One region of the Corynebacterium rouxii genome, then DNA from elsewhere that is predicted to be linked to it. Evidence: riboswitches for the same ligand, from Rfam matches in the RefSeq annotation. Region 1 holds a riboswitch; the other holds the start of a gene.
The links. A riboswitch is a leader RNA that binds a small molecule or an ion and turns the genes downstream of it on or off. The one in region 1 is predicted to bind thiamine pyrophosphate.

Region 1 (7,644 bases):
TGAGGCCCGTCGACAGTAATCCAGGTGTTGCCAAGGTCGTCGGTTCCGTGTCGGTGTCCACCTTTGAGCAGCACTGCGCAGTCGTATTGTTTTGCGAGGCTGCGTGCGGTGTGTTCAGCCTGTTCAGGGTCGTGGTTGTTCGCTAGGACTGCGAGCTCCGGCAGGTTTGGGGTGATCACAGTGGCATGGTGTAGCAGGGGTTCGAAGTAGTGGCGTTGGCCGAGTACCGATCCGGAGGTGGCTACCATGACGGGGTCGAGAACCACGATGGGTGTGTGGTGTAGCTGGTCAAGCCATGTGGCGATGGCGGTGGCCGCATCAGGGGATCCGATCATGCCGATTTTGATGGCATGGATGGTGATGTCGTCGGATATGGTACGGAGTTGTTCGCTGAGAAACTCCGTGGGTGGGGTGTGTATTGCGGTAACTCCGCAGGTGTTTTGCGCGGTCAGGGCGGTGATTGCTGCCATACCGTAGCCGCCGGCTGCCATGATGGATTTGAGGTCTGCTTGAATTCCGGCCCCGCCGGAGGGGTCGGATCCTGCGATGGTGAGTATGTGTGGGTTCATGGGAGTTCGTTGATTCCGCCGGGGACGTTGTGGAAGGTGATGCGTGGGTTGAGGTGCGCAAATTGTTCGATAAATGCGGCACTTCTTATGCCGGAGGCACAGACGACCACCACATCATCTGTGGTGATGTGGTCGAGTACATGCTGGATCGTCGTGGTGTCACTCCACATGGATTGTGGCAGGGTGATGTGCGCACCACTGGGGGTGTGTTCTATTTCGTGGGGTTCGCGAACGTCGATAAGTTCGTATTCGTTGGGAAGCTCCCATGTGTGAAGTGTGCGTGCTGCAGGCCGAAGGGGGTCACGCCCCACAGTGTATGTGCGAAATGTGCTGGTCAAAGCGTTGTAGGTAGTGATAGCTCCCGGTTGGACGGTTCCGATTCCGGCGAGGATTTTGATGGTTTCAGTGGCCATGAGGTTGGCGATCACGGCGGTGGTAGCGCCGAGTACACCTGCGTCGGCACAGTTGAGGCCTTGGGTGGGGGCTTCAGGGAACAGGTCCCGTAGCCCTACCTCGCAGGCGAATACGCCCATGTGTCCTTCGAATTGCAGTACGCTGCCCCAGACGAGCGGTATGCCTGTTATCTCGGCAAGGTCACCGCAGAGGAATTTGGTAGCAAAGGTGTCGGAGCCGTCGAGGATCACATCGCAGCCTTCGCCGAGTTCGTGTGCGTTGTGCGCGGTGAGGCGTTCGGTGCGGGCGTCGATACGAATACCGGGTTGAATTGCACGCAATCTTTCGGCAGCGACGTGGACTTTGGGTTTCCCCACATCCCCAACACCAAACAGGATCTGGCGTTGAATGTTGGACACATCCACAGTGTCGTTATCCACGAGTCGAATCGACCCCACCCCAGCCGCCGCAAGGGATTGCAACGCGGGACTACCCAGCCCCCCAGCCCCGATCACCAGCACTCGCCCTTTGTTGAGCCGTTCTTGCTGCTCAATCCCAAAACCAGGTAGCCGCAGTTGGCGGGCTACGCGTTGGCGTTCCAGCTCGTCGAGCATCACAGCACCTCGTCCGCCCAGGAGGCAAGCCCCTCAAAGCTTGACGACGCCACCGCATGCTCCCGGCGCGGTATGCGCCCGGCTTCGCGCGCGAGTCGTCCTGCTTCGACAGCGTGTTTCATGGCGGTAGCCATGGTAATGGGGTTGATGCATCGGTTGATGGCGCTGGCGAGGAGTACGCCTGAGCAGCCGAGTTCCATGGCGAGGGTGGCGTCGGAGGCGGTTCCGATGCCGGCGTCGAGGAGTACGGGGACTGTGGCACGTGAGCAGATGAGTTCGATGTTGTGCGGGTTGAGGATGCCGAGTCCGGTTCCGATGGGTGACCCTAAAGGCATGACTGCGGCGGCGCCGGCGTCTTCGAGTCGTTGTGCGACTACGGGGTCGTCGGAGGTGTAGGCGAGGACAGTGAATCCGTCGTTGGTAAGGGTTTCGGTGGCGTCGATAAGTTCGAGGACATCGGGGAGCAGGGTGATATCGTCGGCGATGACTTCCACTTTGATCCATGAGGTGTCGAGTGCTTCGCGGGCGAGTTGTGCGGTGAGGATGGCATCGCGGGCGGTGCGGCAGCCTGCGGTGTTGGGCAGCGGGGTGATGTTGAGGCGCTGCATGAGTTCGAAGACGGATTCACCGTGAGCTCCGGTATGGGCGGCGTGTCGACGCATCGCTACGGTGGTGAGTTCGGTTCCGGAGGCGATGAGGGATTTTTCTAGGGTGTCGAATGAGCTTGCGCCGCCGGTTCCCATGATGAGGTGGGATTGGAAGCTGCGGTCTGCAATGGTGAGCATGTTATCCTCCCTGCACTGCGGTGAGAATGTCGAGGCGGTCGCCTGCGGTGACTGTGGTGGTATCCCATTGTGAGCGGGGTATCACGCGTTGGTTGATGGCTGCGGCGATCCCTGAGCGGATTCCGTTGCAGTGGTTGCTAATAATGGTAGTGAGCTGGGGTGATTCTATAATGGTGGGAGTGTCGTTAATGTAGATGTTCATGGGTTGCTTCCCTTTCGTTGCGGTGTCGATCTGGTGCGCATGCTGTGAGGTCGATGCCGGGGTCGGTACCGTCGATAAGGCATGCGGTGACGTGGGCGCCGAGTGCTGAGAGCAAGATACCGTGGCGGAAGTATCCGGTGGAGATAATGAGTCGGTCTGATGCCCACCCGAGGTATGGGAGGTCGTCGGGCGTGCCGGGGCGTATCCCTACGTTGGCTTCTAGAAGGGAGCTATCGACGATGCTCGGGACTACGCGTACGGCATCGCGGAGTAGGTCGTATATCCCTTCTACACTGGGCAAATCACGCTCGTCTTCGCGGCTGGTGGCACCTATGGCGATTTCGCCGTCTGCGCGCGGGATGATGTAGATGGGGCGGTCGTTGACCCAACCACGTACAACCATGTTGACTGCCCTTGGTTCTGTTTGTACTCGTAGGATGTCGCCGCGCACGGGCCGTAGAGCTAGCGGTATGGGGCTTAGGTGTTGTGCGCCGAGGCCTGCTGCGAGGACAACAATATCGAATTGTTGGTATAGGGGTTCAAGGTCAGTGATTTTTTCTTTTACTACCTCTACCCCACAATCGTGGAGGGCGTCGAGTAGTGCGGTGAGGAATACACGTGGTGCAACTTGGGTGTCATTGGGGATATGTACGGCCGCCGATAGCCGAGGCCCTAATGCCGGTTCGAGGTCACGGGCCTGTCGGGTAGTGATGGGGCGAACGTCCATTCCGGCTGCCTCTTGGGTTGTGTGCAATTGTTTAAGATGTTCTGCATCCGCACGATCGGCTGCCACAACGAGGGTACCTTCTGTGCGATAACCCATAGGCAGGTTGGTATGCTGCGCTCCCCGACGCACCATGTCCGGCCACAGCTCCCCGGCGCGCCGCATTAGGGGAAACAGCGGGTCTTGTTGGAACTGTACTTCGGCGGCGGGGGCGAGCATTCCGCCGGCAAAGTGTGAGGCCCCGCTTGCTGGGTTGGGGTCAAATACGTGAACGGTATGCCCGCGGACACTGAGCTCAAAGGCGGTACTTAGCCCTACGATCCCACCACCTACAACAGCTATTTTCATTGTGCAAAACCTTTCAATACGAGGTTTACATCGGCAGCTACATCCTGCGAGTTCATTAATGCGCGCACGATTGCCACACCAGCGACCCCCGTTGCGGCAAGATCGGCCGCATCTTCGGGGCGAACATCCCCAATGGCAACAACTGGCACCAATGATTCAGCAACCAGTGACGGATACCCCGCAAGACCTACAGGTGCCCGCCCAGAATCTTTTGTCGGGGTGGGCCGAAATGGGCCGGCACCAATGTAGTCGATCACCTCGGCAACGTGGCGCGATGCACGAACTAACTCCAGTGTGCCCGTGGTTAACCCAATAATGGCGTTATCACCCAACAAGGCGCGAACATGGCGCACCGGAAGATCGTCTTGGCCAACATGCACCCCGTGGATGTGCTCGCCGTCGTTCATTAACGCAAGGGCAACATCCACGCGGTCGTCGATAAGCACGCGGGTGCGAGGATTAACCTCCACCACCGCGCGGGCTACCTCACGGCCAAGAATGTACAGGTCACGGGCAGCAATGGGTTTGCTGCGCACTTGGATGAGCCCAGCGCCGGCGCGTGCCGCCTGGTGCGCTACGTCGACAATGTGATCCACAGAGCCCGTGCCGGTGACAAAGTAGCACCGCGGATCAAAGTCTCGACCCCACCTAGGCGTGGGCAGCATTATCACGCACCTCGCTATAAAGCTGCGATCCTTGGGCCACAAACTCCTCAGACTTTGCCGCCATGCCAGCCTCTACGTCGCCGCCAACCTGCGGAATGCCTAAGTCAGCGATCTTGTCAGCGAACATGTCACGAATATCTTGGCTAATGCGCATGGAGCAGAACTTCGGACCACACATGGAACAGAAGTGCGCAGTCTTTGCCGGCTCCGCCGGAAGCGTTTCGTCATGGTAAGCAATCGCGGTATCTGGATCGAGCGACAACGCGAACTGATCATGCCAACGGAACTCAAAACGTGCTTTACTCATCGCGTCATCCCACGCACGAGCACCAGGGTGCCCCTTAGCCACATCGGCCGCGTGAGCTGCGAGTTTATAAGTAATCACACCGGTTTTCACATCATCACGATTAGGCAGACCCAAGTGTTCCTTGGGGGTCACATAACACAGCATCGCCGTACCACCCATAGCGATATGAGCAGCTCCGATTGCCGAGGTGATGTGGTCATAGCCTGGCGCAATATCAGTCACCAATGGGCCAAGAGTGTAGAAAGGCGCATCGTGAGCCCACTTTTGCTCCAGCTCATTGTTTTCTTGCACCATATTCAGCGGAACGTGACCTGGACCCTCGATCATGACCTGTACATCGTATTCCCACGCACGGCGAGCCAGCTCACCAATGGTTTTCAGCTCCGCGAACTGGGCGGCATCATTCGCATCAGCAACAGAACCAGGGCGCAGACCATCACCCAGCGAGAAAGCGACGTCGTACTGCGCGAAAATCTCGCACAGCTCATCAAAGTGTTCGTAAAGGAAGGACTCCTTGTGGTGCGCAAGGCACCAACCAGCCATGATGGATCCACCACGGGACACAATTCCGGTTACGCGTTTGGTGGTCAGCGGAATGTAGGCAAGCAACACACCGGCGTGAATGGTCATGTAGTCCACGCCTTGTTCACACTGCTCAATGACGGTATCGCGAAAAATCTCCCAGGTGAGATCCTCAGCCACACCATTGACCTTTTCTAACGCTTGGTAGATCGGTACCGTACCGATAGGCACTGGGGAGTTACGGATAATCCATTCGCGGGTGGTGTGGATATCGTCGCCAGTAGACAAATCCATCACGGTATCTGCACCCCAGCGGGTAGCCCACCGCAGCTTGGATACTTCTTCCTCGATGCTCGAGGTCACCGCGGAGTTACCGATATTGGCGTTGATCTTGGTCAGAAACTTTCGACCAATAATCATGGGCTCCGATTCCGGGTGGTTAATGTTGTTCGGAATAATCGCACGACCACGGGCGATCTCACTGCGCACAAACTCTGGGTCCATGTGCTCGCGCAGCGCCACGAATTCCATTTCCTTCGTAATAATGCCCTGGCGCGCATAGTGCATCTGAGTCACGCGCTTACCCTGCTTGGCGCGTCGTGGCGTGGGCTTCACACCTTTCCACTCCAGTGACGCTGCGCCACGACGCAGCGCGGAACGACCATCATCAGCCAAATTCCGCTCACGGCCAGCATATTCTTCCGTATCCTCACGATTGTCAATCCACTGTGCACGCAGCGGCTTCAATCCCACCGTGGGATCGCACTCAGGGCCGCGGGTGCGATAGATCCGAACTGGATCATTGGGGCCGGTAGGAGAATCGTCAAGCTGAATCTCTGTTTCTGGAACCTCAAGGTCGCCGGAAACGATCGGCGAATAGGAGTGCTTCGGATGGATCTCGGAGTTTTCCCAAGCAGATGGATTGGTAACTGAATTAGCTGAGGCTGCCGACACTAGGCTCGCGCTCCTCTCTTCCTTCGCTGGTGTTAACCAGACAGGTTCAAACGGTGCTTGCACAGCATCAGCGCAATCTCAGCCCGTGCTCGGGCGCCCGCGGGGGGACACTCACTAACCTAGAACACGCACCCAACATTGTGCCGCCACACCCCACTCCGATGGGGGTAGCAATATCACCAAAGCGTGAGACGACCTGCAGTTTTAGCAAAGCGTCTAGGGGTGCGTCCCAGACCGGTCATGCCCCTCAATCACTCGGTTTCTAGAAACTTCCACAACACCCACCAGAACCTTAATTTTTCTCAGCTAATAGCGTAACGTGCGAGTTCTTATCGCCCCACAGCCACTTCTTGCTCAAAAGTAGCTATTTATCTGCACAAACAGTCACTCCACAGCTGAACAAGTCCATGACGTTGACCTGTGCCCTTATACCTAGAGTGCACGGCACAGCGCTCCTTTTTTAGGCCAGAACCACCAGATGTGAAGTTTACTCACAAGTTATCCACCACTTGTGAACATCTATCACCAAAAGTTATCCACAGGCTGTGGAAGAAATTGTGGAATTACACGGATGGAAGTTATCCCCAGACTTTATCCACACCCTGTGGATAAAGTTGTGCACTTCTTCCCCACCTGCGGATTTGTTCGAAATCTTGTGGAAAATAGCAGGTCGCACACTTCGAACACACAGCTATTCGATCACTACCCTGTGAACAACACACATGTAATTATCCACATTGTGGATAACTGCTGTGGAATCTTTTTCACACGATCAGCGCTGTGTTCACACTCCAGAAGTTGTGAAATTTTGGTGGATAATTACAAAAATCTGGGGATAACTCAGAACAGCTGTGCACTATTCTCCGCCCAAAATTGAGGTGCCAGACCACCCCAGTAGCCTCATGTCGCCTCTTGTGACAGCCGATAACCACATTGCTCCCCACCAGCAGTCAACCCAAGAAACTGCAGCTAACTGCTGGGTTTCATGTTATTTGTGTGGTTTGTGTGATAAGGATTTTCTCAAAAAAAGAGGCGCCTCATGCAAACACGAGACGCCCCTAGATAAACTCCTTATCTCACCCCCGCTTACCACCTCGAGTAGTCTGCGCAATCACCAAAACAATCCCCAGAACACAACCCGTCAGCAAGCCACCCAGATGTCCCCACAGGGAAACACCATCCATAAGCAAGGAATAGCCCACATTCACTGCGATAAGAATCAACGGTGCTGTGATATCTTTACGCAACCGGTACGACATCGCCACAAAAATCGCCATAAGCCCATACACAGCACCAGAAGCACCCACCGTAGGCGCAAGCGGATCCATCAGCAGAACAGTTGCAGAGGCCCCGATCCCGCTCACAATATAAGCCAAAGTAAAACGACCACTACCTAAATAATGCTCAATCTCGCGACCAAAGAAGAACAACATAAACATGTTCAACGCCAGATGTGTGGGCCCGCTGTGGAGAAACACCGTCCCCACCATGCGCAGCCACCCTAGGCCATGAGAATACGGACCATAAAGAGTCCAGTGATCTGCAATCCACGAATCACTAA
Region 2 (24,994 bases), 850 kb from region 1:
AGAGCATGGGGGCTTCGTCCTTTTCGCCCTCACCGATGACTACAACACCGTTCATCTGAACCGAGTTGATGAGCTTGCGCATGGCGTCGACAGCTGCTCCGTCACCCTCGTTCTTCATGCCGCGACCGACCCAGCGGCCAGACGCCAGTGCAGCTGCCTCGGTAACACGAACCAACTCGAGGGCGAGGTTGCGATCTGGAATCTCTGGGTTGAGGTTGGTCATAAGGGAATGCCTCCTGTGGATGACGATAAAAACTCAATAGTGGGAACTGCTTATATGGTGACGCGAACAGCATAGCGAGGGGACATGGGGGAGATCCTCGCGAACACACGGTTTTTGTCTACCTGCCTAATTGTTGCAAAGCTATGTGAGAATTTACCGGAAAACCACACCTTAAAGAGGGTAATTGTGATCTGCAAGGCAAAAAATCTTAAAGGTAACCTTGCAGACACTTTCGATTACTGCGGCTATACCCATGTACGCGTATCCGCTGATTAACGCGCACTCATGCCATACTGTTGTGCGTGGCTGTAGAAAAACCTCGCATTTACCAAGGCGCCCGGGACATCATTTTGTCGCTCGGCTCGATTCTGCTCATTGTTGCAGTGACCATCGGTTTTACTGGAATGTGCAGCTTCGATCGTGGGAATAAAGATAACGCCCCTATTCAACGAGTAGACGCCCGCACCTTCCTCGAAATGGAAGCGCGTGGGGCGGACTTCGCTGTGCGATATCCAGGCGAGATCGGGGGCTGGCAGGCCAACTCGGCGCGGCGCATGACTATCGCCAAAGCAAGTGCCCCAGTCGTGGGATGGGTTGTCAACAAAGACTCGTATGTCCAACTTACTCAAACAGGCGTAAGCAAAGACGATGTCATTAAGCGTTACGACGGCAACCTGCGCACCCGCTCCGGAGAGCATTCTCTAGGAGGGAAGGTAGTCGAGGAATATAGCTCTGAAGATAGAGACGTCCGTGACATTTGGGTCGTCGATCTAGGAGATGCACGTGTGATTGTCAGCGGTGCAGCTCCCCGTGAGGAATTCGATCGCGTAATCACCAAAATGATCGAGGCGAGCCCATTGCCTGGACCCGCCTCACAATAATCGCTGGTTTTACTGCTCTTGGCCTTGGGATGTCTCGCCCAAGGCTTTTTCTATGCGCTGTTGCGCACCGTTGAGGTGTTCTTCGCATCTTTTAGCGAGTGCTTCGCCTCGTTCCCAGTAGGCGAGTGATTCGTCGAGGCCCATTTGTCCTAGTTCAAGGATCCGGACGACTTCTACTAACTCATCGCGTGCTTGTTCGTAGGAGAGTTCTTCTACTGGTGCAAAGGCGTTGGTTCCAGTTCCTTGACCGATGATGTCATGTGGCATGAGGAGGTGCGTCTTTCTGTTGTATGTCTTAGTCTGCTGGAGTTGTTTGCATTGCAGCGGCGGTGATGGAGCCGTCGGCAACGCGGATGCGTAACTGGCTGCCAGGTGGCGACATTCCAATGGTGGTCACTACCTCGGGAGCGCTGCCGTCTCGGGGCACGACTTGGATGACTGCGTAGCCTCGTGCCAATGTTGCCGATGGCCCAAGGGCTGCGACTTGTTGGCGTAGCGACGCCACTGTGGCGTGTTCAGTGCTGAGCATGTAACGCATATCGCGCCGGATAGAAGCAATTGACCGAGCAATCTCATCGCGATGCAGCGTGATAGCACGTACGGGATCTGCAAGGGCTGGTCTACTGCGTACGGCGGCAAGTTGTTGGCGTTCTTTGTGGACCCAGCCGCGTAACGCAGCAGCGCTGCGGGAGCGAAGCTCGGCGAGGAGCTGGCGTTCAGCAGCAACATCTGGAACCACTTTTTTGGCGGCGTCGGTAGGCGTTGCAGCCCGAAGATCTGCGATGTTATCCAAAACGGGATTGTCTGGTTCGTGACCGATGGCAGACACTACCGGTGTGTGCGCTGCAACGACGGCACGTTGAAGTGCTTCCTCAGAGAAGGGGAGAAGGTCTTCCACTGAGCCACCGCCACGGGCAATGATGATGACGTCGATGCTGGGGTCGGCGTCGAGACGCTGCAATGCCTCAATGATTTCGGGCACCGCGCGCGCACCCTGCACAGCAGTATTGATGACGGTGAACTTCACTTCAGGCCATCTACTGTGGGCAACTGCTAGCACATCGCGCTCGGCGGCGGAGCCACGACCCGTGATGAGTCCAATGTTGTTTGGTAAAAACGGCAATGGTTTTTTCAACGTAGGATCAAAAAGCCCTTCGTTGGCAAGTTGCTGGCGCAGCCTTTCAATGCGTGCGAGCAGTTCACCCACGCCCACAGGGCGGATATCGGTGACCCATAAGGAAAAAGAGCCACGGCCCTCATAAAACGCCGGCTTACCGTATACCACTACGCGGTCGCCGTCTTGAAGCCGACTAGGCAATGAGCGCAGTAATGAAGTAGCGCAGGTGAGCTGCACGCTGGCTTCAGCTTCAGGATCACGCAGGGTGATATAGGAAAACTTCCAGCTGGGTTTCATATTTAGCTGGGTTATTTGTCCTTCAACCCACAGATGACCTAATCGCTCGATCCAACTTTTTACCTTGGAATTAAGCTCACGAACAGGCCATGCACTTTCAGGTGCATTCGGTTGTGCAGCCAAACCTTAAACCCCCTTCTTCATGGCGAGCAACAAACTGTATTCAACAGGAACCAACACACAAGCATACGGCAGGAGAGCACACTCAGTGGGACAGTAGTTTAAGCTGGTGTGCATGACTTCACCCGATCAGCTCACCGCTTCTGAGTCCGCTGACACCGCCTCCGCACACAAGCGTGTGCTTGTCGCAGCCCCACGAGGCTACTGCGCCGGCGTGGATCGCGCTGTCGAAACCGTCGAAAAGGCCCTAGAAAAATATGGCGCGCCCGTCTACGTGCGTAAAGAGATCGTCCACAATCGTTACGTTGTGGACACACTCGCCGAACGCGGCGCCATCTTTGTCGATGAGACAACCGAAGCTCCAGAAGGCGCCCACCTAGTATTTTCTGCCCACGGCGTCAGCCCCGCCGTACACAAAGAAGCAGAAGCACTGAGCCTGAAAACTCTTGACGCAACGTGCCCCTTGGTCACCAAAGTGCACAACGAGGTGAAACGGTTTGCACGCGACGGCTACCACATCCTCCTAGTCGGACACGAAGGCCACGAGGAAGTTGAAGGCACTGCAGGGGAAGCCCCCGACGTAACCCACCTTGTCGACGGAGTTGAAAGCGTGGACAAACTCCCCGAATTTCTTCACGACGAAAAACTTATCTGGCTATCGCAAACCACGTTGTCTGTGGATGAGACGATGACAATTGTGAAAAAGCTCCATGAGCGCTTCACACATCTTCAAGATCCTCCTAGTGATGACATCTGCTACGCCACACAAAACCGCCAAGTGGCAGTCAAAGCAATTGCTGCGGAATCAGATGTTGTTATCGTTGTAGGTTCCCAGAACTCCTCGAACTCCAAACGACTGGTTGAAGTGGCCTTGCAAGCAGGCGCGGGTGCTTCCTACCTCGTCGACTACGCTCACCAGATCGATGAGTCTTGGCTCGATGGCGCCACCACTGTGGGCGTGTCTTCTGGCGCATCCGTGCCAGAGATCTTGGTGCGTGGAGTGCTGGAATTCCTTGACGAGCGTGGCTTCCACGACGTTAAGGAGATTACTACTGCGGCAGAAAAGATCACCTTCGCCCTTCCTAGAGATTTGCGCCCTTCGCGCACGTAGAGCGACGCAAGAGGCGCCACACATGGGATATGCGTGGCGCCTCTTGCGTTATAACTTTCGACCTTAACTGTATAAGTCGTCGTCGAAAGTACGAGTCCTATGGATTTCTGGATCTGGATTTACTAGGCGACGAGTCAAATCACGCTCGGCGGCCTCACGCTGAGCTGCAGTACGTGTAGGCCTTGGCGCGAACGATTTAGCACCTGTTTGTTTCTGTTCTTGCCTACGCCGCATCAGCTCTTCAACAGTCACACTGTTGTCGCGGCGAGATCGGCTGCTGGCCCGAGTGCGCTGCGGTTTGCTGGAACGTTGTGCTTGGGTACGAGCCTTCGACGCTGCCGTATAATTCCGACGGTCAGTCTCGCTTTGAGCGCGTCGAGTTCGCTCCGCGATAGTGGTAACGCGCTTATATTTGCGTTTGAGAAGTGACACACGAAGATAAGCAATCAGTCCCGCACCGATGGTCGTTGCCGCTAGGAGGGGGAAATGCTCAGTAATGGGATAAACAGTAGTAATAAGCTGCGTTGTGCTAAAAGGCGTTCCTTCAGCCGCTGAGCTTTTGACAATGAGCCATGCTGTGGCAAGAATTCCTACGCCGAAAAATAGCGGCAGGCTTGCCACGAGGAGAAACAGGCCACTGGGAAGGGTAAGTAGCGCAGTAAACAGCGAGAAAGCAACAAAGATCGCGAGAAATGGCCATCCGACGCTGCCGGTTGCTTGAGAAATAAGCAGCCCAGTGACCATCGCGGCTGTCATAAGAACAAGAGAAGACCACAAGGAGATGCCAAAAAATTGGTCATTGGCATAGGTGGTGTGTGCCTGGCTGTGGCGTTTATGTTCTGTCTTGTTCTGCACGGATGTTTATCCTACTCAAGGGGATCTGTGGTTGGGAACTTTTGCTGTGGGCGTGTGCCCCAGAAATCAGGGCTTATGGAACAGGTGTGTGAGGTCGCTAATTTTGGCTTTTAGGCTCTGCAACACGACAGCGTGCTCGTCTTCCGGTTGAGGTTCTGCGTCTCTAGGAGGGGGAGAGGACTGCTTATAGTGAGATTTTAGTTTTGCTGCGATGAGTTCTTGGTTTTTTTGTTCGCCGAATTTTCCGGTGATGGAGCCTGCCCGTGTAACAAATTTGATGTCGTCGGCGGTTTTTTCACCGGCTCGTAGCGCTGTCATGTCTTGGAGGTAGCGGAATAAGACGGCGATCATGGCTGCGGTGGGCACTGCGAGGAAGGCCCCGACGATACCGAAGAGGCTGCCGCCGAGGGTGACGGATACCAAGACGACCACTGGATGCAAGTTCATGGCGCGAGATTGCAGGATGGGGGAAAGCACATTGCCTTCGAGCTGTTGGACTGCGAGCACAATGATGAGTGTGATCACGGCCTTGGTAAGGCCTAAGGACACAAGTGCTACGAGGACGGCGAGAGTTCCTGCGACAAAGGCTCCGACGATGGGGATGAATCCAGCGATGAAGGTGAGCACCGCGAGTGCGAGTGCCATGGGTACGCCTAGGAGGAGAAGGCCGCCGCCGATGGCTACGGCGTCGACAAGCGAAACAAGTGCTTGGGCGCGTACGAATCCGCACAGAGTGATCCACGATCGTGCGAGGAGCTCCGTGAGGTGCCAGCCTGCGCGCTTTCCGACGATTCCACGTACCCATGGCAGGAATTTTTCGCCGTCTTTGAGGAAGAAGAAGGTTAAAACGAGGACTACGCCGAGGGTGACGAGTACGGATGTTGCCACTCCTAGTCCAGAGAAGATTTCACCAGCGATGGTGCCGCTTTTACTTTGGAACCATCCGGCGGCGGCATTGATGCGGTCGTTGAGTTCTTCAGAATCGAGGCTTAGCGGTGGTCCTTGTAGCCATAGTTGGATCTTTTGGATTCCTTCGAATGCTTGGAAGTAAAGGGTTTGAGATTGTCGTCCTACATCTGGGGCGATAATCCAGATCAGGAACCCAAAGAACCCAAAGCTGGCCAAGATGCTTATCAGCGCAGCGAAACCACTGGGTATGCCTTTGCGACGCATCCAGATTGTTGGTGGCCATAGTACGGTGCAGACGATGAGTGCCAGAATGACGGGCAGTATTCCGCGCCAGACCTGCTTGAGTAAATACCAAGTAGCAAATGCGGTGGCTGCAATGATGAGAATGCGGATACACCAAGTGGAGAGAACTTTAACGCCGTGCGCTATGACTTCTGAGCGGTCGATGCGGGCGTGGTCGTCGTGGGGAGACATGGCCTCGAAGACATCGGTTGCCTCGGTAAAAGATCCGGTGTTCTCGGCATGAGGTGGTGTCGAGCTTGGTGCGGATTCTTCTGGGGTGGGAATGTCGGAAGTCACAGCAATTATTGTGCCTCATCGCATGCGTTAGCGTGGAGAGCAATGCCCAAGGGGGGATGGCTTTTTCTATGCCATCCCTCGTGGGTGCTAAGAGGTGTGCTCTTGAGCAATCAGTACGTCGTCAGTGGCGAAGTCGTGTTCGCCGAGGATTCCTGAGGTTTCATCGGGATGTTTGATCAGGGTGATGAGGGCGAGTACGAGTCCGCCCCAGATGACGATGATGAATAAGAGCATCATTAGGATAGCTGCGGTAGACATTAGTGCAGTTCCTCCTTGCTGTATTGCTCGATCGCAAAGCCCGCGATACGACGTTTCCCGTGTTTTCCGTGGTCATATTTTTGCGGCTTATTAGGAGTGCGCTCTTTTTCCGTCTCTACGCCGAAATCGGACCCCGGTGGGCCGTCGATAGGCGTGTTACGAGGCCAGCCAATCATCGACATGACGATGGAGCTGACGATGATGAAGGCGATGACGCCCCAGCCGAACCAAGCAACTTGAGTACTGGTGTATCCGCCATAGGGCTCAGAAATCAGGCTGGCTAGTTCTTGGAAGAGGGTAAAACCTAAAACCAACGTGGTCACATTGACCACACAGATACGCCAGAGCGTGCCTACGCGGAAAGACGACACCATGTTCAGGTGCAGAGAGAATTCATCGATTCGACGCAAGATCCAGTCGATAATCACAATGCTGATGAGTGCGATGGCAACAATGCCGACATTGTTGGTGAACTTATCCATGATGTCCAACGTGGCCAGGCCTGACGTAGTAGCAAATAAGACAATGGACAAGCACGCCATGAGGATACCCACGGTTACTGCCGTTGCTTTCCTTGACAGGTTCGTTTTATCTCGTACGCCAGAAACCACAACCTCTAGGAGGGAAAAGAGGGAAGTAAAACCAGCCACGGTAAGCGAACCGAAGAACAAGATGCCAAACAGGGCTCCAAATGGCATTTGATTAATGATGGTGGGGAACGCGACGAACGCTAGACCAATTCCGGATGTTGCTACCTCGTTGACGGCAACATGCTGTTGAGTTGCCATAAAACCCAAGGTGGCAAAGACGCCGATTCCTGCGAGCACTTCGAAGGAAGAGTTAGCGAAGGCTGTCACTAGACCGGTGCCGGTGAGGTTGGAGCGTGGCTTGAGGTAGGAGGAGTAGGTGAGCATGATACCGAATCCCACGGAGAGCGAGAAGAAGATCTGCCCGTAGGCTGCTACCCATACGGTGGGGTCTTTAAGTGCTTCCCAATGTGGGGTGAAAAATGCGTTGAGGCCGGTGGCGGCGCCGTCGAGGAAGAGGGCGCGAATGACCACGATGACAAACAGCACGGTGAGGATAGGCATGAAGACCTTGGACACTCGACCGATGCCAGCATCTACTCCCATAGCAAGGACGATGATCGCTGCGATCCATACTAAGGCGAGGGTAATGGTGATGGGGCCTACGAAGTCGGTGGAAAACGTTGCGGTTTTATCGAACTGGAGGAAGTCACCAAAGAAGTATGCGTTGGGATCATCACCCCATGCCTGGTTGATGGACTTGACGGTATAAAGCGCTGCCCATGCGATGATCGCGGCGTAGTAAATGGTGATAAAGAAGGCGATACCGAGCTGGATCCAGCCACCGACTTCTGCCCACCGCTTGATACGTCGAAACGCTAACGGCGCTGAGCCACGGTAGCGGTGGCCGATGGCAAAGTCGAGGAACAGCAGTGGGATTCCGGCGGTGAGAAGCGCGATGAGGTAAGGCAAGAGGAACGCTCCGCCACCGTTTTGGTAGGCCACATAGGGGAATCGCCAAATATTGCCCAAGCCAACAGCCGAGCCGATGGCAGCGAGAATAAAGACCCAGCGTGAGGAAAACACCTCACGGCGCTGGCCTTGCTCACGTGTGCTTGTCATGAGCGCACCTTTCGTACAAACACCCAGACGCTCAGTGCGCGGTGTGAAGGAATGCAAAACGAGCCTCTCTTTTTCCGTGGGGAATCATTGCGGCTGAAAAGGTGGTGCTGCCGAAGTTTCTAGGAGAGGGTAAATAAGGTATGCCCTATGGGTGAGGTAACCTTGCGAGGGAGTGAGGTGTATTAAAGGTAACACCTTTTATCCCGTTGTGTGAGATTTTTCAAGATAATAATCTCATTTTTGCGGGAGTGGATGTTAAGCGTTGCGACGCTATCTGTGATAGCTCCCCCTGATGTACGTGCACAGCGCTGGTGGGGAGCCATTTTGCTGCCTGCTTGCTAGGATGATCGTTCGTGAGCCTTACACTTGGAATCGTCGGCCTGCCCAATGTTGGCAAGTCCACGCTATTTAATGCCCTTACCCGCAACGACGTTCTGGCGGCGAACTATCCCTTCGCAACCATCGAGCCCAACGTTGGTCTTGTCGAGCTTCCGGATGCTCGCCTGAACCGTCTCGCAGAAATCTTCCAATCGGAACGCATCTTGCCTGCTACGGTCTCCTTTGTTGACATCGCCGGCATTGTGAAAGGTGCTTCTGAGGGTGAAGGCATGGGCAACGCCTTCCTAGCGAATATCCGCGAGGCAGACGCCATTTGTCAGGTCGTTCGCGCATTTGCTGACGACAACGTGATCCACGTCGACGGCCGTGTTGATCCCAGCTCAGATATCTCTGTGATCAATACCGAGCTGATCTTGGCAGATCTACAAACAGTAGAAAAAGCGCTGCCTCGTCTTGAAAAAGAAGCCCGCAAGAACAAAGATCTTGCTGAAACCGTGGAAGCAACCAAGAAGGCACAGGCCATCCTTGAAGACGACCGCACCTTATTCGCAGCATCCAAGAACGGCGAGATTGATCTCGCCCTGGTCCGCGAACTACACCTCATGACGGCTAAGCCTTTCCTCTACGTCTTCAACTCCGATGAAGAAGTACTGACCGACGATGCCCGCAAGCAGCAATTGCGTGACCTCGTAGCCCCTGCCGAGGCCGTCTTCCTCGATGCTAAGACTGAGACTGAGCTCCTCGAACTCGACGAGGACGAAGCCCTCGAATTGCTCGAGTCCGTTGGCCAAACCGAACCTGGTCTTGCCACGCTCGCAAAAGCCGGCTTTGCAACCTTGGGCCTTCAGACCTACCTCACTGCAGGCCCCAAGGAATCACGTGCATGGACGATCAAACAGGGATCTTTGGCACCTCAGGCTGCTGGCGTGATCCACACCGACTTTGAAAAGAAATTCATCAAGGCCGAGATCGTTTCCTTCGATGATCTCGACGCTGCAGGTTCCATCGCTGAAGCCAAGGCTCAGGGCAAGATGCGTATGGAAGGCAAAGACTATGTCATGCACGACGGCGACGTGTGTGACTTCAAGATCGGTGGCTAGAAACCATAGCTGTTAAAAAACCGCGCACCTCCTAGAGAAAAGGAAGGTGCGCGGTTTCTTTTGCGGGGACGGTTTTAGTGCTTCTTCCTGTGGAAGGGCACGATAACTGCCACCACGATAAAGCCCAAGATGAGGCCGAAGATCAGCGATCCCACTGTTTCTGTTGTCCACGCCACGGCGCCACCTAGGTGTTCCACGTTATGCACCAAGTGATGGATTACATCGTGGGGTGCATGCCACAGGTTGAGCGAATCTAACCCGCCGATAACGATATGGCCGCCAACCCAGAGCATGGCGAGCATACCGATGAAAGAAATAGCGTTGAGAACCACAGGCATGGCCTTGACAAGTCCGGCACCGAAGGCGCGAGCGGCACCGGAGTCTTTATGCTGATAGAAGATTCCTACGTCGTCGAGTTTGACTAGGAGGGCGACGGCTCCGTATACCACGGCTGTAATAAAAATACCGACTGCAATAAGAACGGCCGCTTCCATCCAGATGGTTTGGTCTGCGACTTCATTAAGCGAGATCACCATGATTTCTGCAGAAAGGATCAAGTCGGTGGTGATAGCACCACGCACAAGCGTGTTTTCGTCCTTTGCGCCGGCTTCTTCTTCGCTGGAATGTTGTTTTCCGGTCACCATCTCCCAGACTTTTTCAGCACCCTCGAAGCACAAGAATGCGCCACCTAGCATCAAAATGGGGGTGAGTGCCCAGGGGGCGAGCGCGTTGAGTAGGAGGGCGATGGGCAAGATAATGCACAGTTTGTTTACCAGCGAGCCTTTGGCAATACGCCAAATGATGGGGAGCTCTCGGGCGGGGGTAACACCGCGGACATATTGTGGGGTGACGGCTGTGTCGTCAACAACTACGCCCGCTGCTTTGGCGCTGGTTTTTGCCGCTGCTGCAGCAACATCGTCGACGCTTGCCGACGCGGTGCGCGCGATCAGCGCAACATCATCTAAAAGGGCAGCTAGGCCACCGGCCATGGGAAACCTCAATTTCGCTTTGCGACATGGTCAACTTTCCTCCTAGTCTACGTTGCAGAACTGCTCTATTGTCGGTGGCATGCATATTGTGATCGTTGGTGCCGGCGCAGTCGGCGGGTTTTTTGGTGGTTTGTTGCACGAATCGGGCACGAAGGTCACTTTTGTTGCCCGTGGGGAATCGCTGGACGCGCTGCAGCGCCGCGGCATGAGGCTTCACGACGCCTCCGGTGTGCGCGACATTCGCGTTCCAGTGGTAGAAGACCTAAGCCACGTCCCCGACGCCGATGTGGTGATTTTGGCGACTAAGACCTTAGGCAGCGTAGATTTGCCTAAAAATCTTCCCAAGAATGCCGTGTTGGTTACCACTCAGAACTCAGTGGAAATGCCCCACATCGCTGTAGAAGCGCTGGGTGTCGACCGAGTAATACCAGGCGTGGTACGTAGCTTTTTAACCAAGCGTGGTCCAGCCGAAGCCGAGTTCTCAGGCGGGATTTTTACGTTCACCTTCGGGAGCATGAGCGAGGTGACGCGTGGGGTCGTCGATAAGCTGGCCCATGCCTTAGAACGTGCCGGTATCGAGCCTGTGGTACACCCTGCGATCATGACCGACATCTGGTTCAAAGCGATGTTTGTTACCTGTTTTGGTGCTCTAGGTGCGCTGGTCAATCAACCTTTAGGAGTGGTACGAACCACCTACCGTGATGATTTCGAGGCTCTCATCCGCGAGGTTGTAGCAGCCGGTCAAGCACATGGGGTGGATTTTCCCGAAGATGTGGTTGATCGTGTGTTGGCGTTTGCCGACGCTCAGCCGGAGGGTGCCACCAGCTCTATGCAGCGTGATCTTGCCGACGGCCTTCCTAGTGAGCTCGATGCTCAAGTTGGTGCTGTAGTGCGCATGGCCCAACGCGTCGGTGTTGATGCTCGCCTCCATCACCTTGTGGGCAACGTACTTTCTCATAACCAAAACGCCTGAGTATGCTTTAAACGCACATATCTTATAAACCACGGGTGCTGGACGGCAGAGAAATGCCACAAAGCTGAGACAGAGCGAAAAATACGTGCACGCCCTGAACCGTCGAACCTGATCCGGGTAATACCGGCGATAGGAAGAATAATGAACCGATCGAAGAATTCTTGGCGCGTCATTGACATCGTGATCGCCTCCGTCATTGCTATTGCAACCGGTCTGCTGTTTTGGGTGTGGAACACCATCGGCTATGCGTGGTACTCAGCTGCCGATGCTTTCACCCCTGGCTTTGGCGGTATCGCTGTGGGAATCTGGCTCATTGGTGGTGTTTTAGGCGGCCTGATTATTCGTAAGCCTTTTGCAGCTATCTACGTCGAACTCATTGCTGCCTGTGTGTCCGCAGGTATTGGCAACCAGTGGGGAATCGAGACGATTTACTCAGGTCTTGCGCAAGGCCTAGGAGCTGAACTCGTGTTCGCCTTCTTCCTCTATCGACGCTTCGGACTGCTCGTTGCAGCGCTTTCTGGCGTAGGAGCAGCCGTCGGTGCCTTCGTCCTCGAGCTTTTCACTTCCGGAAACCTTGCTAAAACCGCTGCCTTTAACCTGACCTACTTAGGCAGCATGGCTATTTCTGGTGCGATACTTGCCGGCGTGTTCGGCTATCTCCTAGTCAAGGCGTTGGCAGGAACTGGAGCACTGGACCGTTTTGCGGCAGGTAGGGAATCCCGCGCGCTGGTCTAACCATCGTTTCTCTATCTGATTTTTCTTGTACACCAAAAACTTGCGGCCGCTGTGACCACCACAGTGGCCGCAAGCCATATATCAGGGTGGGTGAGCTCAATAGCCATCGCCGCGCCAAACAATGGAGCCCGTTGCGCAATCGCCAGCACGATAGCGGCAGCAACCAACGCCATGACCGCGTGCGGGGCACCAAAAAGGACCGCGACGCACACGCCAGCGGCCGCGCCAACAGCAAGCGAGGGAGTAAGCACACCGCCAACGGCTCCCGCACGAATGCACACAAGCGTGGCCGACATTTTGACTAGGAGAAGTGCACACGCCATCAAAGCGGTGATGTCCGTGCCAAAGGCAACATCGAGTACGAGCTGGCCGTTGCCATGAACCGCAGGAAACCACGTTCCCACCGCATACGTGGTCGCAAGTGCTAGCGGAAGAGTAATCACAAGCCAAGGGCCGGTATAACGACGTTGGAGCTGAGTGACCGTCAGACGACGCCACACCACAGCAACCACTGTGGCAACAATAGTCACGACTAGGAGGGGGAGAAGGTCATTTACTCCTAGAGTTTCGTGGGGAAACGCATACAGCGGCGCTGGAACCACGGGTGCGGCGACTGCGGTGGCGATTGTGCATACTGCGATGGTGGTAGCAACGGTGGCGCGATCGCGTCGCACGGGGAGGAGCTCGAGGACGAAGAGCATTCCGGCAATGGGTACGTGGTACATGGCTGCAAGACCGGCGCCGGCTGCGGCAGCGAGCAACCGGTTACGACGTTGAGCATCGGCGTCGGTACGGGTGTGGATGATGCGTTCTGCGATAGCGGCGGCTAGTTGTCGGGGTGCTTGTTCTTTGCCGAGGGAGGCACCGGCGGTGACAATGAACAGTTGTAGGAGGGCGTCGGCAAGCGTGCGCCACCAAGGCAGCTGGGTTTCGGTAGACAGCGCTGTGGTAACTGAGACGATGGGGCCGCGCCGGCGTAGTGCCCACCAGCAGATTCCTGCTAGTGCTCCTACTCCTAGGCTAATCACTGCCATGGTGGATTGGGTGACGTGGGCGAGCTGGTGTTCTGCGGTGTGAAGGAGGAGTGTGGTGAGGATCCCGATGAGCCCGGTGGCTGCGCCGACAGCGATGACGCCGGTGATTTCTTTAATGATTGCGTTCCTACTCACCTTTTCAGAATGACACATCGGCGCGTTCCGACTACGATCAACGCCGGTGCACACACGAGATGCCCGGGTGCCATGTGCTTGCTGTACATGGCTGAGACGGCTGTTTTGCCGAACCGTAGAACCTGATCTGGGTAATACCAGCGATAGGAAGACTTCATACTGTGACTGATCATGTCATCGCCCATGCGTTTAGTTTTCGGCATGCGAGTAGGCGCAATCCTGCACTTGTCGATCTTACGTTCAGGATTCCCCGTGGGGAACGAGTTTTGCTTTTAGGCGCATCTGGGTCCGGTAAATCAACATTGCTGGCTGCTATCGCAGGTGTTTTGGCTGATGAGGACGGCGAGCATAGTGGCGAACTTGAAGTATCGGGAATCCCCAGCATGGTGTTGCAGGACCCAGATTCGCAGGTAATTTCCTCCCGTGTGGGCGATGATGTGGCCTTTGGATGCGAGAATATGTGCGTTCCGCGCGATCAGATTTGGACGCGAGTTACCCAAGCATTGTCGCTGGTGGAGCTCGATTTACCGGTGGATCATCCCACATCTGAGCTCTCTGGTGGCCAAAAACAACGCTTGGCGCTTGCAGGTGTGATCGCTATGGGGGCAGACATTGTGCTTCTCGACGAGCCCACCGCCAATCTTGATCCAGAGGGCGTTAAGGAGGTGGTGTCGAACATCAGCAGGGTAGTAGATACAACCGGTGCGACCATGATCGTCGTGGAACATCGTGTGAGCACATGGCTCGATCATGTTGATCGCATTATCGCACTAGGACCTGATGGCAGGGTACTTGCCGACGGCCCCGCCCGCGACGTGATCGCCACCCACGGCCGCGAGCTCAGCGAATTGGGAATCTGGGTACCAGAAAACGATCCCGAACTGCCACCGGCGCTGCATTCTACGCATACCGAAACAGTGATACGTGCGCATGAACTTACCGTTGGCTGGAACCACCCGCTAGGAACGTACAGCTTTGATATTCCCGCTGGTGCCTCCACAGTAATCACCGGTGCTAATGGAAAAGGAAAATCTACCCTCCTACTTACCCTTGCAGGGCTGCTGCCCGCACATGGTGGACGTGTCGAGGTCGCTGCTGCCATCGCCCGTGGTCTAGGGCCAAACCCATTGTGCTGGAAATCCAAAGAGTTGAGCTCACGGTTTGGATTTGTGTTTCAAGATCCTGAGCACCAATTCGTTGCCGCAACAGTTCGTGAGGAAATGCGCGTGGGGCTTCGCGATCCCCAAGACTTCGCTAGGGCTGACATGCTCCTAGAGCGGCTTGGTCTTGATCATTTAGCTGAGGCCAACCCTTTCACCTTGTCGGGCGGGCAAAAACGCCGACTATCCGTAGCAACCATCTTGGTCAACACACCTGATGTGGTGTTCCTCGACGAACCCACCTTTGGGCAAGACCGCACGACTTTTATCGAACTAGTCACACTGCTGCGAGAACTAGCCGATGCTGGCACCACGGTTGTGTCTATCACCCACGATGAGCTCTACCGCCGCTACTTGGGCGATAAGGAGATCGCACTATGAACCTTCTCAGCGCCACTAATCCCGTTACCCGAGTCGCAGCACTCATGTTGTTGACCACCCCGCTATTACTCAGCGTCGATGTTGTATCAGCGGCCGTATCCCTAGTACTAACGATTGTGCTGTCACCACTTGCAGGAGTTGGAGTGGGCACGCTGCTGCGTCGAGGGTTCCCGCTTCTCATTGCAACGCCCATCGCCGGAGTATCTATGGCGCTCTATGGCCGCCCCGAAGGACACGAATACTTCTCCTTCTTGTTCGCCCATATCACCGATAATTCCCTCCAACTCGCCGCAGCCATCATGCTCCGTGTGCTGGCGGTGGGGCTACCCGCTGTCGTCCTACTGGCACACATCGACCCCACTGAACTAGGAGATGGGTTGGCTCAAATCCTGCGCCTGCCACACCGTTTCGTTATTTCAGCTGTAGCAAGTACTAGGATGATCAGCCTTTTTGCTAGAGACTGGCAGTCGATGCGACGTGCGCGCCGGGTGCGGGGTATCGACGATTCGAATCGAATTCGCTCGGGTTTTTCTATGGTGTTTGGGCTGTTGGTGTTGGCTATTCGTCGTGGCTCCAAGTTGGCTACTGCCATGGAGGCGCGCGGTTTTGGTCGGCGACCAGAACGGACATGGGCACGGGAATCCACCGTGGGTGCCGCTGATGCGATGTTGTTGCTGGTGTGCTTGGCAGCGTCGACAAGCGCGATCGTGGCGGCGGTCGTTACGGGAAGTTTTAGGTTTCTCGGCGCATGATCGTGCTTATCGACGGCCCCTCCGGTTCTGGGAAAACCACCTTCGCGGGATTTCTTGGGGAGATTTTAGGAATGCGTATTGTGCATTTTGATGATCTGTACCCAGGATGGCATGGGTTGGCTGCTGGAGTTGAGATTGTTACTGCCCTCCTAGAGGGGGCGGGAGGGTATCACCGTTGGGACTGGGAGAACGACACCGCGGGGCCATGGGTGGAAGTGTCCGAACGGAATCTTATTATCGAGGGGGTGGGAAGTCTTGCCCCCAGCGTTGTTCGGGCGGCGCGACAGCACGGTTCAGTATTGACCATGCTGTTTGATGGCCCTGAGCAGATACGACGGCAAAGGGCGCTTGCCAGGGATCCTTTTTATGAACCATGGTGGGATATGTGGGCTGCGCAAGAAGCTCGACATTTTGCGACGGTAGAGACGCCGGATGTGACACGGGTATTCTTGGCGGGGGCACTTTAGGGGGTGATCATGTCGACGCTACGTCCTTATTGTGAATGTAATCACGTCTTATTAAAAATGCAGGTCTAAGGTATTTTTAATGAATTAAACCTATTGTTTGATAGTTTTAGTGACCTGAAGGGGTCTTTATGGCTTAGCCGTGATGTGCGTTACGGGATAGGATCTTGCTCAAGCAACGATAGTTTCCCTCTAGCCATATGCGCGGATGCTGTTGCGAATGATGTCCACATCCCTTGGGAGGTCTCACATGACGCTAAAGAAGACTTTCGCCGTTGGCATGACCGCGGCACTAGCTCTAGGCCTGACTGCCTGTTCTTCGGATTCCTCGTCCGGAAGCACTGGCGGCTCGGGTGACAACTATGTTTTGGCAAACGGATCAGAGCCACAAAACCCTCTGATTCCGGCCAATACGAACGAGACCGGTGGTGGCCGTGTCATCGACATCATCTATGGTGGTCTCGTCTATTACGACACCAACGGAAAAGCCCATAACGAGCAGGCAGAGTCCATCGAGCTTGAAGGCGATCGCACCTACAAGATCACCTTGAAAGATGACCTGAAGTTCTCCGATGGTACCCCAATCAAGGCAGAGAACTTTGTTAAGACGTGGAACTATGCTGTCGCCAACGATCAGCTCAACGCCTCCTTCTTTGAAGGTATCAAGGGCTTTAAAGAAGGTGTCAAGGAGCTCGAAGGCCTCAAGGTAATCGACGACAAGACTTTCACCGTTGAGCTTGCTCAGCCAGAATCCGACTTCCCATCCCGTCTGGGTTACTCTGCTTTCTTCGCACTGCCAGATGTAGCTTTCGACGACATGGCGGCATTTGGTGAAAAGCCAGTATCCTCCGGTCCTTACAAGCTAGCGGAGTGGAACCACAACGAGTCTTTGACCATTGTTCCTAACGAGGAATACCAGGGTGATCGCAAAGCGAAAAACGACGGTGTGAAGTTCGTCTTCTATGCCTCCCAAGACGCTGCATACTCCGACCTGCTTGCAGGCAACTTGGATGTTCTCGACCAAATTCCAGACTCCGCATTCGCCACATATAAGGATGAGCTAGGCGATCGCGCGGTTAACCAGCCGGCAGCTGTCTTCCAGTCGTTCACCATTCCAGAAAAGCTGGAGCATTTCTCCGGTGAAGAAGGTGCACTGCGCCGCGCAGCAATCTCTCACGCAATTAACCGTGAAGAAGTCACCAAGACCATCTTCCAAGACACCCGCACCCCAGCTAAGGACTTCTCCTCGCCAGTCGTAGACGGCTACAAGGAAGGTCTGAAGGGCTCTGAGGTAGTCAAGTTTGATTCCGCAAAGGCAAAGGAACTGTGGGCTCAAGCTGACAAGATCTCCAAGTTCACCGGAGAATTCACTATTGCTTATAACTCTGATGGTGGCCACCAGTCGTGGGTTGATGCAGTAGCAAACCAACTCAAGAACAACCTTGGCATTGCGGCTAGCGGTAAACCATACCCAGACTTCAAGTCGCTTCGCGATGAAGTCACTAACCGCACCATTACCGGAGCATTCCGTACCGGTTGGCAGGGTGACTACCCACTGCTCGGTAACTTCTTGCAGCCTCTCTACGCTACGAACGCAAGCTCCAACGGTGGTCAGTACAGCAACCCTGCATTTGATGCCAAGTTGAAAGAAGCAGCAGGCGCTAAGTCTGTTGAAGAAGGCCTCAAGCTTTACCAAGAAGCAGAAGAAATCCTCTTCAAGGATCTGCCTGTAATCCCACTGTGGTACGCAAACGTCAACGGTGGCTCTTCTGACAAAGTCTCCAACGTGATCTTCAACTGGAAGTCCGTTGCAGCATACGAACAGATCACCAAGGGATAACACTCCTGCCCGTGAACTCCGTCGTGAGCCCCGCGTGTGGTGACGCGGGGCTCACGACGGATCTAGATGTTGAAATAAGGAACCACATATGTTGCGTTATATCGGGCGCCGATTGCTCCAAATGATCCCAGTGTTCTTTGGTGCAACCCTTTTGCTCTACGCACTCGTCTTCTTGATGCCCGGCGATCCAGTAGCCGCCCTCGGTGGTGACAGGGGCTTATCCGAAGCAGCCCGCGCTCGCATCACAGCCGAGTACAACTTGGACAAACCCTTCCTCGTTCAATACTTGCTCTACATTAAGGGCATCTTCCAACTGGACTTCGGTACTACATTCTCCGGTCGCCCAGTGGCAGAGGCTATGGCTCATGCATTCCCCGTCACCATCAAACTAGCCGTGATGGCCCTTATCTTCGAGGCCGTCTTTGGTGTGATTTTCGGTGTCATCGCGGGTATGCGTCGCGGTGGTTTCTTCGACTCCACCGTGCTGGTGCTTTCGCTCCTCGTTATTGCAGTGCCATCCTTTGTGATTGGCTTTGTATTCCAATACTTTGTCGGAGTGAAGTGGGGATTGCTCCCCGTCACCGTCGGCTCAAATGTCTCGGTGAAGTCACTGCTTATGCCGGCCATCGTATTGGGCGCGTTGTCTTTTGCCTATGTTGTTCGTTTGACAAGGCAGTCCGTATCGGAAAACCTGACTGCCGATTACGTGCGTACTGCGCGGGCTAAAGGTTTGAAGGGGTCGACCGTGACGATGCGCCACGTGTTGCGTAACTCGTTGATTCCCGTTGCTACATACTTGGGTGCCGACTTAGGCGCTTTGATGGCCGGTGCCATTGTCACTGAGGGCATCTTTGGTATTAATGGTGTTGGTGGAACTATGTACCACGCCATTTTGAAGGGCGAACCGACCACTGTGGTGTCCTTCACCACTGTTCTTGTGATCGTCTATATCATCGCCAACTTGGTCGTGGACTTAATCTACGCCCTGCTCGACCCAAGGATTCGCTATGCATAACAACAACATTTCCCGTCGTGGCCAAGAGCATTTCGTTTCCAGTGTCGACGAAACCGGCCTAGGTGCTGTCGACGCCGTTGCTGATGAGTCGGCACCAACCTCCTTGTGGGGCGAAGCATGGACCTACTTACGACGCCGCCCTTTGTTCTGGATTTCAGCAGCTTTGATCTTCATTGCTTTGCTCATGGCAATCGTGCCACAGCTTTTCACCTCCACGGACCCGCAGTTCTGTGAACTGGGCAAGTCGTTGGCAAAGCCAGCACCTGGTCACCCCTTTGGTTTCGATCGTCAAGGTTGCGACATTTACTCCCGCATGATTTATGGTGCACGCGCGTCCGTTGCCGTAGGCGTGCTCACCACCATCGCAGTCGTACTGATCGGCACTACGATCGGTTCCGCAGCAGGCTACATCGGTGGTTTCTTAGACACCTTGCTGTCGCGTCTGACAGATATTTTCTTCGCTGTGCCTCTCGTGCTCGCCGCCATCGTTGTGATGCAGATGTTCAAAGAGTCTCGCTCCATCATCACTGTTGTTGTGGTGCTCGCTTTGTTCGGTTGGACCAACATTGCCCGCATTACTCGCGGTGCGGTGTTGTCCACTAAGAACGAAGAATTTGTTACCGCTGCTCGCGCGGTTGGTGCCTCAAGGTGGCGTATTCTCACCACTCACGTACTTCCTAACTCCGCAGCACCCATCATCGTGTATGCCACTGTGGCATTGGGCACTTTCATCGTGGCAGAGGCAACCTTGTCCTTCTTAGGAATTGGTTTGCCACCGAGCATTGTGTCGTGGGGTGGCGACATCGCCAAGGCGCAAGCGTCGCTACGCACACAGCCCATGGTGCTGTTCTATCCTGCCGTTGCCCTTGGCCTTACCGTCTTGAGTTTCATCATGATGGGCGACGCCGTCCGCGACGCCCTCGATCCAAAGTCTAGGAAGCGATAATCATGTCTGAAAAAAATCAACAGCCGCTTCTAGAGATGCGTGATGTTCGCATCGCTTTTACATCCACCACCGGAACCGTTGAAGCAGTCCGTGGAATTGATCTAACTATTTACCCAGGACAATCCGTGGCAATCGTCGGTGAGTCTGGATCGGGTAAATCTACAACGGCGATGTCCATCATCGGGTTGCTGCCAGGCACCGGCAAAGTGACCGATGGACAGATCATTTTCGATGGTCAAGACATCACCACATATAGCGAAAAACAAATGCAGGAGCTGCGTGGCTCCCACATTGGTTTGGTGCCACAGGACCCGATGAGCAACCTCAACCCTGTGTGGCGCATTGGTACGCAGGTGAAAGAATCCCTCAAAGCCAACAACGTGGTGCCGGGCTCCCAAATGGACGAGCGCGTAACGCAGCTATTGGAGGAGGCGGGGCTTCCCGACGCTGCCCGCCGCGCCAAGCAGTACCCACACGAATTTTCTGGTGGTATGCGTCAGCGCGCCTTGATCGGTATCGGCCTCGCCGCACGTCCTAAGCTCTTGATTGCCGACGAGCCGACCTCTGCTCTCGACGTCACCGTGCAAAAGCGTATCCTCGATCACTTGGAAAATCTCACCCACGAGCTAGGCACCGCGGTGCTTTTCATTACCCACGACCTTGGCCTAGCTGCCGAGCGTGCAGAGCACCTCGTGGTCATGCACCGTGGTCGTATCGTGGAATCAGGCCCGTCGCTTGATATCTTGCGAAACCCTCAGCACCCCTACACCCGTCGATTGGTCAAAGCTGCACCATCACTGGCATCAGCGCGCATCCAATCTGCTCAAGAAAAGGGCGTTGAAAGCTCGGAGATCCTTGCAACGGAAAAGAAGACCGATGAGGAAATTATCCGTGTTGAAAACCTCACCAAGATTTTCAACGTTCGCGGCCAACGCGGAGACAAAGCTGAACTCAAAGCAGTTGATGACGTCAGCTTCAGCCTGAAAAAGGGCACCACATTGGCGTTGGTGGGTGAGTCCGGATCCGGAAAAACCACCGTGGCCAACATGGTGCTCAACCTCATCGATCCCACGACGGGCAAGGTCTATTACAAAGGCACCGATCTTTCCACACTAGGAAAGAAGGAGCTTTTCGACATGCGCCGTAAGCTCCAAGTGGTGTTCCAGAACCCTTATGGTTCTTTGGACCCGATGTATTCGATTTTCCGCTGTATCGAAGAACCCCTCCTAGTGCACAAGGTGGGCAGCCGGAAAGAGCGGGAGAAGCGCGTCGCTGAGCTGCTTGATATGGTTGCTATGCCACGCTCTGCGATGCGTCGCTACCCGAATGAGCTTTCCGGTGGTCAGCGCCAGCGTATCGCTGTCGCACGAGCGCTCGCGCTGAATCCTGAGGTGATTGTGCTCGATGAGGCAGTTTCGGCTCTTGACGTTCTTGTTCAGAACCAGATTCTGCAGCTGCTGGCCGATCTCCAACAGGAGCTGGATTTGAGCTACTTGTTCATCACCCATGACCTTGCAGTTGTGCGTCAAACAGCAGATCAAGTCGTGGTGATGCAAAAAGGTCGCGTCGTAGAACAAGGAACCACCGATGAGTTGTTCCTCAACGCACACGAAGATTACACCCGTGATCTGATCAACTCTGTTCCAGGTCTTGGCGTTGAGCTCGGTACGGGAGAAAACCTGTAATTTCCTCTTAGTGACGGATTAGAGCTGCCATGAAATAGGCCTGCTTGCATGGACGCACCAATTGGTAGGTAAAAGCAATGTGTTTGTTCGTTGCTGAGTTACGCGCCACCCGTAATCACTAACAATTAATTAGTCCTGTTCGTGCAGTTTGTGTAAGTGATGATTAGGACCTTTAGAAGGCGGTCGTGTCAAAGATGTTGGAAACGTACAACCGTGTTGGGGGGGGGGGAGGTGCAGGCAATACTTCTTTAACCGACATGATAATCATACCCATTATCGATTAGCCTCAAGTTCCCTAAGGGTTGGTGAAAATCTATGAAAGCAACGAACTACCTAGTTGCCGCATTACTGGCGTCAACTACCCTCATATCGCCTATTTCAGCACATGCAGAAGGTTTTTTTGAGACTCGTCTCGATGGTGTGCGTACAGGATTTATTACGCGCTCTTGGAATGACCGTAATTATGATGGGTATAACACCGAAATTACAGCCGCTAATTGTTTGAATAATCCTCACGGATCGCCAGGTAGGGTTGAATTTACTCTGAAGAAAAAGATTCCAGTGTTGCCGGATCATGATTTGGGTACCCGTACTCTTAACGGATGCTATAGGGAGTGGGACCGTGGTAACTGGGGACGAGTTTCTGCTGGTGACTACTATGCTGTTGTGGGTACTTTTGATTGGAATCGCCTGACTATTAACTGGCTAAAGGTAGTTTACTGACAATGCTTGAGCTTCAGAATGTCAAAGTTAGACGCTCCGGAAAGCTTTTACTCGATGTACCATCGTTAAAGATCGATTCTCGTGCCACACTTTTATTGGGGGTAAACGGCGCAGGAAAATCAACACTTCTATCAATTTTGGCAGGTCGTTTAGCACCTTCTGCGGGGCGTGTAATCGGATCTAAATCGGTTATTAGTGTGGAGCAGCAATTTAAACCCATCATTGGTTTTACGTGTGTTGAATACTGTGCATATGTTAGCTGGTTGGGTGGACAAGCTTGGTCAGTTGCACGTCAAAAGGCGTCATACTGGCTTGAGTTTGTTGGAATTGAACATCTAATGCATCAGCGTTGTGAAAAACTAAGCGGTGGTGAACGTTCGCGCTTAGCCATTGCTACCGCACTAAACTCCGGTGCCGATATGTTGCTTTTAGATGAACCCAGCGCTGCATTAGATCCAGTGAGTAAGCAAGCGATTAGCGACTTATATTGTCAAATAGTCGAATATGGGCAATCGTTATTGGTGTCAACTCACGATAGCGCTGATTTGAAGTTCCCGTTTGAGCGCGTGATCGTTCTCGATGCTGGTCAAGTCCGATTTGATGGCTCATGTGCCGAGTTTCAAGATCTATCGTTGCAGCAAGGAGATTCTCCAGCCCATATACTTTCTAAAGCATTCAAGAAAAGGGAGCGTAGGTAGTATGTGGAAATTCCCTAGATCGCACTGGATAAAACGTCCCTCTTTATGGTGTTGTGTAGGCGCTCTTTTAGTATGTTTTTTGCCGCTATCTCAGTGGACTGTAGTGGCATATACTCCTTCGATTCTAGCGAATGCTACGATCGTGTTTTACATTATCATTCCAGCAATGGCTGTGGCAGTGGCATGGGAAGCATCTCGGTTTCGGCCTGTGATTGGGGTAGTCGCTAATTCCGTACGAAAAATTCTTTTGGATCGACTGCTTTGGTTTGCTTTATTCCCTCCGCTTGCTTACACAACGTCGGTTATTTTTCTTGCAGGAAATCTGACAGCTCTCAATTCTTCTATTTTTATAGGTATGCTTGGTTATTCCTGCATACTTGGTATTGGATGGGTAGTTGTCGGGACCGTAATAGGCTTTTCGTTACGTCCAGCTATATCGGTAGGCTTAGCTGGCGTACTGTCATACGGATGGTATGCACTTCTGCCTTCTATGATTGCTCCCGGAGCGATACGGCGGTTGTCTGGCGACTTCCTAGCATGTTGTTCACTTGATGCAGATTTGGATCGCCGTGCTGCGGTCATTGCAGGTGGCGTAATTTTGGGTGTAAGTATGCTCAGTATTGCGTTGTTTTCCCTCATTAAAGTGCAATCATCTAAAACGTTACCGGTGATGGCATGCTGTGCAGGAGTTGCTCTGATTGTGATTAGTGCGGTGGCGAATCACTCGTTGACTGACAATGGTTTGATAGCACGTAACCGTGCAGACCTTGTCTGTATAGACGGAGTGTGTGCTTGGCCTGAAATACCAAAAGATAGTATCGCACTTAATGCTCGTGCTCGGGAAAAGTTTGCTGAGATTATTCCTAATGAATGGAGCGAGTATGCAACAGCGCCTGTGGTTTGGGGAGAAACTGACGATCAATCAAGCATTGAGTTTAGTGGTCAACGGACTCTTCCTGGGGTATTGGGAGACTATGTGGACTATGTTGGTTCGATCGAGTTGGCCAGAACGGGAATTGAAATATGCGGTACGCCATTAGAAAAAATTGGGATCGTTCGCAGCGGCCTTGCATGGAACCCAGAGGAATTGGTATCTATCGAGGCGGTCGAGCATCGCCTTGAACATTCTTTGTGTCCAACGAGGTTATAAGCATATGCAATCGAGATTTGGACTTTACTGTAGGGCACATCGTGTTATTCAGGTAACAAGCTTTATTTTAATATTATTGGCGATAGTAGTGCCTGCAGGTCATATGATTGTTTATATACCTTGGTTAAATGGAACAAATCTTGTGACTCTTAACGGGGTGGCGGGGATAGCGTATGGCGCGACACCGGTAATGCTTTTTCGGAATGAAGGAACGAGGTTAGAGCTTTTTTCTTTATTCCCGTGGCGACTGATTAATGGTGTAATTCTGCTAATTTTATGGATTGTACCATGGGTAACGTGTGGGATATTTAGGCCAGCAAGTCAATTTGCGTATATTGCTACTTGTTCAATAACTCTGGCCGTTGTAGTAGGACAATTTTTAAGATCAGATACCCTAATATTGTTTATTATTGGCCAGTTTTTGCTTCAGACAGTGATGTGGCAGAGCGTCAGAAATCTGCCCATTCGCTTCATTATGTTTGCCGTAAATCAACCACCACTGAAAGTTGCGTTTATTATTAGCGTTTCTTTGTTTGTAATTAGCCTTATATGGGTGAGAGATCCACTTAAAACAAATAAATTAGGTCGGTAGTTGATGTATGCAGACTAAAGGCATTTGTCCTCAATTATAAACCGGCCTGGGTTGGTGAGAGGGCATGATGTAACACAGAAGGAACATCATGCCTATCAGCCCTTACGACCAAGAAACCCGCCAACAGGCGGTGCGCCTGTACTTCGAGGAACTTGTTGACGGTGCTTCATCCAAGGCAGCCGCACTACCCGCTGTCAAAGCTGTCATCGGCATCAAAACATCCACTATCCGCAACCGGGCACGCGCAGAAGAGAAAAAGGTGGACGTCGCCGTCAAGCAAACCG

Region 2: linked by a shared signal. The riboswitch ahead of CIP100161_RS04560 (ABC transporter ATP-binding protein) and the one ahead of thiC (phosphomethylpyrimidine synthase ThiC) in region 1 are both predicted to bind thiamine pyrophosphate.

What each region holds. Positions count from the first base shown of each region.
Region 1 is NZ_LR738855.1:35,427-43,070, reverse strand. Features, by position in the region: gene thiD (bifunctional hydroxymethylpyrimidine kinase/phosphomethylpyrimidine kinase) at 1-569, opposite strand, end outside; gene CIP100161_RS00245 (ThiF family adenylyltransferase) at 566-1,576, opposite strand; gene CIP100161_RS00240 (thiazole synthase) at 1,576-2,361, opposite strand; gene thiS (sulfur carrier protein ThiS) at 2,363-2,563, opposite strand; gene thiO (glycine oxidase ThiO) at 2,547-3,635, opposite strand; gene CIP100161_RS00225 (thiamine phosphate synthase) at 3,632-4,300, opposite strand; gene thiC (phosphomethylpyrimidine synthase ThiC) at 4,284-6,083, opposite strand; TPP riboswitch at 6,084-6,194, opposite strand; gene CIP100161_RS00210 (rhomboid family intramembrane serine protease) at 7,160-7,644, opposite strand, start outside.
Region 2 is NZ_LR738855.1:872,274-897,267, forward strand. Features, by position in the region: gene glpX (class II fructose-bisphosphatase) at 1-223, opposite strand, end outside; gene CIP100161_RS04495 (DUF4245 domain-containing protein) at 526-1,104, shown strand; gene CIP100161_RS04500 (exodeoxyribonuclease VII small subunit) at 1,114-1,371, opposite strand; gene xseA (exodeoxyribonuclease VII large subunit) at 1,400-2,641, opposite strand; gene CIP100161_RS04510 (4-hydroxy-3-methylbut-2-enyl diphosphate reductase) at 2,754-3,749, shown strand; gene CIP100161_RS04515 (DUF6542 domain-containing protein) at 3,813-4,604, opposite strand; gene CIP100161_RS04520 (AI-2E family transporter) at 4,671-6,092, opposite strand; gene metS (methionine/alanine import NSS transporter subunit MetS) at 6,180-6,350, opposite strand; gene CIP100161_RS04530 (sodium-dependent transporter) at 6,350-7,999, opposite strand; gene ychF (redox-regulated ATPase YchF) at 8,353-9,438, shown strand; gene CIP100161_RS04540 (DUF808 domain-containing protein) at 9,513-10,427, opposite strand; gene CIP100161_RS04545 (2-dehydropantoate 2-reductase) at 10,507-11,400, shown strand; gene CIP100161_RS04550 (ECF transporter S component) at 11,542-12,135, shown strand; gene CIP100161_RS04555 (chloride channel protein) at 12,147-13,322, opposite strand; TPP riboswitch at 13,359-13,471, shown strand; gene CIP100161_RS04560 (ABC transporter ATP-binding protein) at 13,466-14,845, shown strand; gene CIP100161_RS04565 (energy-coupling factor transporter transmembrane component T family protein) at 14,842-15,597, shown strand; gene CIP100161_RS04570 (nucleoside/nucleotide kinase family protein) at 15,594-16,064, shown strand; gene CIP100161_RS04575 (peptide ABC transporter substrate-binding protein) at 16,312-17,901, shown strand; gene CIP100161_RS04580 (ABC transporter permease) at 17,990-18,916, shown strand; gene CIP100161_RS04585 (ABC transporter permease) at 18,909-19,862, shown strand; gene CIP100161_RS04590 (dipeptide ABC transporter ATP-binding protein) at 19,865-21,547, shown strand; gene CIP100161_RS04595 (hypothetical protein) at 21,863-22,270, shown strand; gene CIP100161_RS04600 (ATP-binding cassette domain-containing protein) at 22,273-22,968, shown strand; gene CIP100161_RS04605 (hypothetical protein) at 22,970-24,118, shown strand; gene CIP100161_RS04610 (hypothetical protein) at 24,123-24,710, shown strand; gene CIP100161_RS04615 (hypothetical protein) at 24,799-24,994, shown strand, end outside.